One region of the Paenibacillus sp. FSL R10-2778 genome, then DNA from elsewhere that is predicted to be linked to it. Evidence: predicted binding sites of a transcription regulator. Region 1 holds the regulator's gene; each other region holds the start of a gene.
The links. Region 1 encodes Rex, which represses fermentation and respiration genes when NADH is low (regulators of the CRP and FNR family bind a similar motif). Its sites were predicted from a motif close to TTGTGAAATATTTCACAA; they were not measured.
Positions count from the first base shown of each region.

Region 2: NST40_RS15690 (cytochrome ubiquinol oxidase subunit I) is a predicted target of Rex. The motif match lies at 1,202-1,219, and genes of this name have one in related genera.
Region 3: NST40_RS11685 (DUF1641 domain-containing protein) is a predicted target of Rex. The motif match lies at 1,332-1,349, and genes of this name have one in related genera.

Region 1 covers NZ_CP151956.1:4,723,361-4,726,648, forward strand. The annotation lists gene NST40_RS21315 (amidohydrolase) at 1-829, opposite strand, end outside; gene NST40_RS21320 (redox-sensing transcriptional repressor Rex) at 816-1,469, opposite strand; gene dinG (ATP-dependent DNA helicase DinG) at 1,600-3,288, opposite strand, start outside.
Region 2 covers NZ_CP151956.1:3,551,492-3,554,779, forward strand. The annotation lists gene NST40_RS15685 (hypothetical protein) at 1-817, shown strand, start outside; gene NST40_RS15690 (cytochrome ubiquinol oxidase subunit I) at 1,368-2,732, shown strand; gene NST40_RS15695 (cytochrome d ubiquinol oxidase subunit II) at 2,729-3,288, shown strand, end outside.
Region 3 covers NZ_CP151956.1:2,681,772-2,685,059, forward strand. The annotation lists gene NST40_RS11675 (nitroreductase family protein) at 1-217, opposite strand, end outside; gene NST40_RS11680 (DUF2785 domain-containing protein) at 439-1,281, shown strand; gene NST40_RS11685 (DUF1641 domain-containing protein) at 1,482-1,925, shown strand; gene NST40_RS11690 (NAD(P)/FAD-dependent oxidoreductase) at 1,966-3,144, shown strand.

The DNA of each region.
Region 1 (3,288 bases):
TACTGCCCGGATTATGAGATACACCCACATTATGGCGAGCCAAGATCTCAATCTCTTCATCATTTAAATGAACACCATGTGCAACTATCGAGGGACGTGTGAACATGCCAAGCTTCTCTAAGTGAGCTACAGGACGCAACCCGTAATCCGCCACATTTTGTTCCACTTCACGTTTCGTTTCGGACATATGCGTATGCATCGGTAAATCCAGATCATGCGCTGCCTGCACGAACTTAACCAGGAAGTCCGGAGGGCAAGTATAAGGGGCGTGCGGCGAGATCATAGTAGTAATTCTGCCTTCAGCCTTTCCATGCCAGTTACGGGCAAAAGAAATCGCTTCCGCAAGCTTGTGATTCTGTACATCCTCTGGACATAACCCGATCACACCACGCATCAATACGGAACGGATACCTGATAACTCAGCTACCTCGGCTACTCGGTCCATATGATCATACATATCGAGGAAGGTCGTAGTTCCACCCTTCAGCATTTCCAATACAGATAAGGAGGTTCCCCAGTATACATCATCACCGGTGAACTTTTCCTCCATTGGCCACATCTTCTCCTGAAGCCACACTTGTAGCGCTAAATCATCTCCATATCCACGCAGCAAAGACATCGCCGCATGACCATGTGTGTTTACAAGTCCAGGCATGAACAGCAGACGGCTGCCATCAACCACTTGCACTCCAGCTTCCATCTGAGGCTCTTCTTTTCCTATGTAAGTGATTAAATCATCTTCAATAGTCATATATCCACTCAGAACCGGCTCATCCGTTCCCGGAGTCAGAAAATACCCGCCCTTAATTATCGTTTTATTGTTGTTCATGTTCGCTTTCTTCCTTTCCATCCCGCAAGTAATAAGCAAGACTTTGCAGATCAGTTGTAAAATCAGCTGCATGCACCCGGATATTCGGTGGTGTCTTCAGAATCACAGGGGCAAAGTTCAAAATCGCTTCAATCCCAGAAGAAATGAGAATATCTGCTACATTTTGAGCTTCTGAATCAGGTACGGTAATAATGGCAATGCGAATACCTTGCTCACGAATCGTGCTGCCTAGTTCATCCATCGGTTGCACAGTAAGGGAGTTGATCTTACGTCCAACCTTAGGAGCGTACGAATCAAATATAGCCGTGATTTTCATAGTATCTTTAAGATATGCATTGTAATTAGACAAGGCATGTCCGAGATTACCTGCTCCAACTAAAGCTACATTAAGCTGTTGATCCAGCTTCAGGATATGACGGATTTTCTCAATAAGATACGTTACATCATAGCCGATACCTTTTCTGCCGAAGTCACCAAAATATGCTAAATCCTTACGAATCTGTGCGGGATTAAGATCAAGCTTTTGTCCAAGTTCCTGAGAGGAAACTGTTAATATTTCGCGATTCTGGAGATCATTCAAAAAACGCAAGTACACAGGCAGTCTGCGAACAACGGCTTCTGATATTTTATCCGATTTCATATTTTTCCTCCTAAAAATAGTAATGTTCTTGTGAAAATCCATATTCAAACGTCTACCTCTCCTTATTAAGGACGGTACTGTAACACACCGCCCTTAAGGATAAGGAGGAGCTAAACTGAAGACGAGCGTTTTAAGAAGCGCCGCCATCCTCTAGCCATTCCGCTATGCGAGGGACCATTTGATCAGTAAGCATATGCTCCATTTTGGGACCAGGCAATGAATAAAGGAAATACTTCCCGTAATGAGATTCAATAACCCTTGTATCATAAACAATAACTATTCCGCGATCCTGCGCCGTGCGAACCAGTCTTCCGAATCCCTGCTTAAAACGAATAACCGCTTGAGGAACAGATAATTTCATGAACGGATTCTTCTTCTGGGCCTGTAATAACTCCGACTTCGCTTCCGCCAACGGGTGATTCGGCGGTTGAAACGGAAGTCTCACGATGGCCAGGCAAGTCAGTGCTTCACCTGGAATATCTACACCTTCCCAGAAGCTGCTCGTCCCCAGCAATACGGATGCTGCACTGTCCTGAAAGCGGCGGATCAGCTTGCTCCGGCTGCCACCTTCCACGCCTTGACCAAGCACCGTAATCTCTTGTGAGGCTAAAGCCTCTTTAAGCGGATCATATACCTGACGCAGCATTTTATAAGAAGTAAACAGAACCAGCATCCGCCCACGTGTTGTTTTAGCAGCTTCCGATAATGACTGTACGAGTGTATCGACAAATCGAGCATCGCCCACACTGCCCTTCACACTAGGAAAATCACGCGGTATAACTAACAGTGCCTGCTCGCGATACTTAAAGGGAGAAGGAAGAAGTGAGGTCATTAGACGTCCTTCTTCCGCAGCTTCGTTAAGTCCGAGATTATCAATCATAAATTGAAAAGATTTATCTACAGACAGCGTCGCCGAGGTAAGCACGATGCTTTTTTTCTTATCGAAGAACAACTCTTTAAGCTGGCTGCTAACATCCACAGGGACAGCATACATCTGCAGTGATTTGCTGCGGTAATTCCCATTTGCCTCCAGCCAATATACTACATTATCGTCATTCAGCCCCATAAAGAATCTTACTTGCTCACGGATGGAAGCCAAATCCTTAAATAAACCGCTAATATCAGTAACAAGACTGTCTGCTGAGGATTGGCTTTCCTGGTCGCGCATCTCGTTAAGCATTTTATCACCCTTACGGATGATGTCGCTTAACGTCAGATTCATAGTGTTCTCTAGTGCAACCAATTCATCCCAATCCTTCGGCTTACGGGCGGGAATCAAACGCATAACCAGTTGTCCCGCTTCCCCTGCCCCTGCATCACTGCGTTCCGGCAAAAGGCTGAACAGCTTGTCGCTGAGTGCATCCCAGGTTTCTTTGACGGTAAGCAGATCCGGGTAGATCCGATCGATGACTCCGCTCCATTCTGAAGCCTCTTCACTGCCTGACGACTGTAATATCTGGCGCAGAGCAGGAAGCTGTCCGTTTCGGCTATCTTTATACAGCCGCGATAATGTGTGTGCCACAGTGAAATGCTTCATATGCATGCCAAGATGTTTACCAGCCACATCTTCTAAATGATGTGCTTCATCAATGACAAGATGCTCGTAAGCCGGAAGCAGCTGGTGCCCAGCCTTAACATCTGCGAATAGCTTGGAGTGGTTCGTAATAACCACGTCAGCAATCCCAGCTTCATGCTTGGCCCTATGATAATAACATTTGCGGAACCAAGGACAAGAACGGCCCAGACAGGAATCGGTATCGCTTGCCACCGTCTCCCAGAAATCACCGCCCCGGCCGCTTAAATTCAGCTCTTCATCATC
Region 2 (3,288 bases), 1.2 Mb from region 1:
GATTTGGGTTAATGAAACGGAAGGGAAAAAGGTGATCAGCGCAGCTCAGGAGCATAAAGAAGGTACGGTTATTTTAGAAGCGGAAATACAAAAAGATGCCCCAACAGAATCCTTTTATGTGAAAATTGACGGTAAGAATAAAGACGAAGCAATTATCGTTAATACCCATACGGATGGGATAAATGTAGTGGAGGAGAATGGCGCTGTGGGCATGCTGTCTATGATTCGTTACTTACAGCAGGAGCAGCCGGAACGTACGATGATATTTGCTTTTGTGACAGGGCATTTTAGATTGTCGGAGTTCAAAGGGTCCTCTCAGGCGACTTCTACCTGGATGGAGGGGCATCGAGAGCTGTGGGATGGCAAGAATGGCCATTTAAAAGCTGTAGCTGGAATTACGGTTGAGCATTTAGGCAGCATGGAGTGGAAGGACGATGATACGGGTCATTATAGACCAACTGGAAAAATAAGTACAGAATATACCTATGCGGGCAATGAAATGATGGCGGCCATTTGGCTGAAGGCTATTGAAAAGACAGATAGCACACGTACTGTATTATTGCGTGGACATAACAAGTTTGAGTTTGGAGAGAGTCAGCCCTTATTTGAAGCAGGGATACCGGTGATTGGTTTCATTCCAATGCCCGACTATCTGCTCGTGGATAGTGACAACAGAGAGATGGACAAATTTGATGCAAAGCTAATGCATACGCAAATTGTATCGTTGCTGAAAGCGGTCAAGCTAGTGGACGGAACGGAGGCGACTAAGCTTGGGAAATCAGATGGGTATTCTTTTTTCTACGGCCGTACTAAATGATAGTGACAGATCAAGATTTGTCATGACGAAGATGACATTAGCTTTAATTCAAAAAACACTGATGATTTGAGTCAGTGTTTTTTTGTTGCAAAAGGGGGATACATTACGGCTCAAAATGAGAAGATATCATTTTTTTGCCAGCATCGAAGTAGGAGGGAACTTGTGACATCACATATACACTAATCAATCAATAGCTCCTTCGGGTACTTTTTGTGTTATTCACTGAGTTGTCAGAAAGATTTGACCCTTTCTTGAACGTTTAGGGATTAAGAGATATCTGTGATTGAATTACTTGCAATTTAAGATAAGATGATTTTAATTATTAGGTCACATTATAATTTTGACTGCTCAGTATCAGGTAAATCGGGCTCGCCAACTCTTGCTTTGTGAATTTTTTCTCTTTTTACATAGCAAAGAACGATGAACGTCATACTAAAACGAACAGGCAACGATGTCGCTGAACCTTGCTAAACCTGATATTGAATGCAGCCAACAGTTAGCAGGCCTAATCATAGAAAAATGAACAGTGTTTTGAAGGGAGCATTAAAGAATGGCAATTGATACGGTGCTATGGAGCAGGCTGGTGACAGGCTTGACTCTCGGGTTCCACGTTATTTTTGCGACGATTGGCGTCGGTATACCGCTAATGATCGCTATAGCAGAGTTTATCGGGATTCGGAAGAAGGACCCCCATTATACACTTATGGCAAAGCGGTGGTCTCGAGGATTTGTCATTTCTGTGGCGGTTGGTGTCGTGACCGGTACAGCGATTTCACTACAGCTGGCCCTGGTATGGCCGAATTTTATGAAACTGGCTGGGAATGTCATTGCACTTCCGTTATTCATGGAGGTGTTCGCGTTCTTCTTTGAAGCTATCTTCTTGGGCATTTATTTGTATACGTGGGGTCGGTTCAAAAATCCGTATATCCATTGGCTGCTGACGATACCGATTGTCGCCGGGGCAGGCATGTCTGCCGTTTTTATTACGACGGTGAACGGATTCATGAACCAACCTGAAGGCTTTGTCATGGAAGCAGGCCAATTCACAGCGATTAACCCGGTGCAAGCGATGCTGAATACGGCGACGTTCTCCAAAGTGTTCCATGTATTAAGCTCGGCCTATTTGACAGGAGCTGCCTTGTTAGCCGGGATTGCAGCCTTCGCGATGCTGAGAAAAGGTGTGTCCGCATACCACAAAAAATCTTTAAATCTCATGATGGCGGTCGTTTTACTATTCGGTTTGCTGAACACGTTAGCCGGTGATGTGTCTGCCAAGTTTTTGGCCGAGCATCAGCCAGAGAAGCTTGCAGCGGCAGAGTGGCATTTTGAGACGAGCAGCAGTGTGGATTTGGTACTATTGGGATGGCTGAATGCAGAGCATGAAGTTCTAGGGGCTCTTCATCTGCCGAAGCTGCTCAGCTTCCTGGCCTTTGGAGACTTTAATGCAGAGGTGACGGGGCTCGAGAAATTCCCCAAGGAAGAATGGCCACCGCTTCTCGTTCATTATCTGTTTGATTTAATGGTCGGAATTGGATTTACTCTGCTCGCGATTTCGTTTCTATATTTTCTGTTTGTGTTCTGGAAAAAGCGTAATGAGCTTAACAAGTGGATGCTTCGCATCATCGCACTGAGCGCCCCTCTCGCTTTTCTGGCTGTTGAGCTGGGATGGTTTTATGCAGAGATTGGCCGACAGCCGTGGATTATCCGTGGATATATGCGTGTTGAGGAGGCTGCCACGTCTTCACCGAATGTAAGAATTATATTCTTCGCCTTATTGCTCTTGTACATCGTACTCGGCAGTATGTGTGTAATCGTGCTGAGACGCTTGTTCAACAATAATCCGGCAGAAGCTGAGATGGAGAAATGGATGAAGGATCATCCTAATCAATTTACGGAAAAGGGGGGCACTGAATGATGAGTTACGAATTGATTGGCATCTCGGTGCTCTGGCTGTTTTTGTACGGCTATTTAATTATAGCTTCCATTGATTTCGGAGCGGGCTTCTTCGCCTTTTATGCACGTTTAACAAAGCAGGATCATCTCATTAATCGTCTGATTTCCCGATATTTATCACCCGTATGGGAGATTACAAATGTATTTTTTATCTTTTTCTATATTGGCATCGTCGGTTTTTTTCCGGACACAGCCTATTATTATGGCTCCGCGTTACTTGTTCCGGGAAGCATTGCAGTGATTCTTCTTGCGATTCGCGGTTCATTCTATGCTTTTGAAAATTACGGTTCCAAGAAAAACATAGTATATCTTTTTTTGTACGGAGCTACAGGTTTGCTTATTCCAGCATCGTTGTCAGTGGCGCTAACTTTGTCTGAAGGCGGCTTTATCGTGAAGCAGGGGGAGACGGTTTCTCTGGATTACTGGGCGCTGTTTACCAATCCGTTATCGTGGAGTATCGTTGGACTGGCAATCGTGTCCGTTTTGTTCATTAGCGGCTCATTTCTGACATTTTACGC
Region 3 (3,288 bases), 2.0 Mb from region 1:
TATGGATTTTATATTGGCCGTAAGCTGCTTCGCGAATTTCTTCTTTTAAGCTCTCGTTAGATATCACTTTGTAATTTGTATGCTGTAGATTATAGGCCGATGGTGCCAATCTGGCATAAGAGAACATTTCCTCTAATTCATTCTGAGGGATGATAACCCCTTCCACAAAATTCATAGCGGATCTGCGTGACTGAATCAAGTCTGTAAAAGCGCTCATAAGTATTCCTCCGTTGTGTATGTATTCGGTTGTAAAATATCAATACCTGATATTTGTAAATGAACTAACTAAATGTTACTAACTCAAAATAACACAGCCTAAAAAATTCGTCAATGATAAAATTTATTGAAGTTAATCTTGAATACCCTGTTGTCAAAAAATAGGACATAAATTAGGATATTAGGATATGTAGAAACACAGTGGATGAAAGGGTGGATAAATTGATTAATAGTAGAGAACAATTGATGATAGATTTGCAAAGAATCGAAGAGAATGACTACGAGCTTAGAAGTGGAGAGGACATAAAGGATTATGTGAAGTTGATGCTTGAGCATATAGGAGATCCCGAGCCTGTACTGCGTGATGAATTGATTTATTCCACATTCTACAAATGGATTAATGAGAAACATTGGTTTAATGATGCGGAGCTTCGTGAACTGCTGTGGATACTTCTTGACGAGCAGCATCTTTTTTATCACATTGGGAATAAAGAAGATCTGACGGTGTATACAAGAACATTTTCTGTATTGGTTGTTGCTCTTATTCTCCAGCGGCATAGGGAAATGGCTATATTGGATAGCTCTGAATTTATAAAGGTGAAGCAGGGTTTGATTCGTTATTATGAGGAAGAACGGGACTTAAAAGGTTATATGGAAAAAGAAGGCTGGGCACACGCAGCAGCCCATGGCGCAGACGCCTTGGATGAGCTGGTTTTATGCTCGGAGAGTGATGCCGAGGTGCGGGAAGAGGTTCTGACAGTTATTCAAAAGATGCTTTATAACGATCAATACATATTCAGGGAGGAAGAAGATGAACGGATTGCTACTATTATAGTTACAATCATCGATCATCATTTACTTCCACAGCAGTCTATAACCGATTGGATTCTCAACTTGGCGCAATGTGGCAGTTGGCCTAGAAGCCACAGCCAGTACGTTAATCGAATAAATACAAAGAACTTCCTGCGTTCTCTTTATTTCAGGTTACTTCTAACAGAGAAGAATATGGACATTGTGGAGGTTTTATTGAAAACTGAGAAGAATTTGAATGAATTTGTACATTAATTCACTCAAACGGTTTTAATTAACACTAGTAATTTAAATAATTTATTATAATGTAATAAAAATCACAAATTTTTATGGAAATTCAAAAACTTTGTGACATTTATAACTTGATAAGTGCTATAATAGAAATATGGCGTTAAAAGTTCTTATGTTTTTCATTACTATTAAGCAGCAAAGCTTATTGCAGAGGAGATTTGGATATGTCAGAATCAATCACTCAAACACAACCTGAACAAGAATCACCAAAAGTAGCTGTTAGCAAGGAACAAATGGATGTTCTAGAACAGCTCTTGAAACCAGAAGTTCAGGAATCATTAACAGTCTTGGTGGAACAGCTGCCAAAATTAACTGAGCTTGTTGGCGTGCTTACAAAGTCCTATGACTTTGTGCAAACTGTCGCAGCGGATGATGTCTTGAAAAGTGATACGGTAAGTGCAATTAAAGAACTTGCTGAACCTGTAGTGCATTCCGCGAAGAATATGGCAGCTACAGTGATCGAAGCAAAAGATCGTGCGAATGAAAGTAACGAAGTTATTGGTCTTTTTGGTCTTATGAAGTTGTTGAAAGATCCGCAAGCGCAAAAGCTTTTCCGTTTCGTAAATGCATACCTTCAAGTTGCTGGAGAACGCAGTAAGCAGAAATAATCATTTTCATATCTTATACGTAAGGGACGGAGGAAACATCATGTCTAAACATATTGTCATTCTAGGAGCAGGTTATGGTGGTCTACTAAGCGCCTTAACCGTACGCAAATATCTCAAAAAAGATGAAGCTAAAATTACTGTAGTTAATCAGTATCCTACCCACCAAATCATTACAGAATTGCATCGTCTTGCAGCAGGTAGTGTTGCAGAGGGTGCTGTAGCTATGCCTCTAACTAAGCTTTTCGCAGGGAAAGATATTGACCTGAAAATCGCGAAGGTTAATTCATTTTCTGTGGAGAACAAACAAATTGTTCTTTCTGATGGTGTGACACTTACTTATGATGCGCTTGTTGTAGGTCTTGGCAGCACTACAGCTTATTTTGGCATTCCAGGGCTTGAACAATACAGTATGGTATTGAAATCAGCTGCAGATGCTAACAAAATTCATCAACATATTGAAGATCGTATTCGTGAATATGCGAAATCGAAAAATGAAGCAGATGCAAACATCCTGATCGGTGGCGGCGGCTTAACAGGTGTTGAGCTTGTTGGTGAAATCGCGGATGTATTGCCTACACTTACTAAAAAATATGGCGTTGATCCTAAAGAAATTAAGCTTATGCTCGTTGAAGCAGGTCCTAAAATCCTTCCAGTATTGCCAGATGCATTAATCGAACGTGCTGTAGCAAGCTTGGAAAAACGTGGTGTTCAATTCCTGACAGGTCTTCCTGTTACGAATGTAGAAGGCAATGCGATTGACTTGAAAGACGGTCAAAAAATTATTGCTAACACATTTGTATGGACTGGTGGCGTACAAGGAAATCCACTCATCGGCGAATCGGGTCTTGAAGTTAACCGAGGTCGTGCAACGGTGAATGAATTCTTGCAATCCACTTCCCACAAAGATGTATTCGTTGCTGGTGACAGCGCGGTGGTCTTTGCAGAAGATGGACGTCCTTACCCTCCAACTGCGCAAATTGCTTGGCAAATGGGTGAATTGATCGGATACAATCTGTATGCCTTCTTGAAAAATAAATCGTTTGAAAGCTTTAGCCCAATCAACTCTGGTACACTTGCTAGCTTAGGCCGTAAAGACGGTGTTGCCATCGTTGGTGCAAGTTCTACTCCGTTAAAAGGCTTGCCTGCAACTCTAATGAAGGAAGCAAGTAATATCCGTTACTTGTCCCACATTAAAGGATTGTTCAGCCTAGCTTACTAATATAGTTTAACCCTAAACCCTGCTCAAATCTGAGCGGGGTTTTTGTTATTGTTTTTTTAGTGAAATGTTTGCATTATTGATGTTTCACAGTAGGCTGTATTCATTGTATTTGATATAATAGATTGGGTTATATTAACAGAGGTA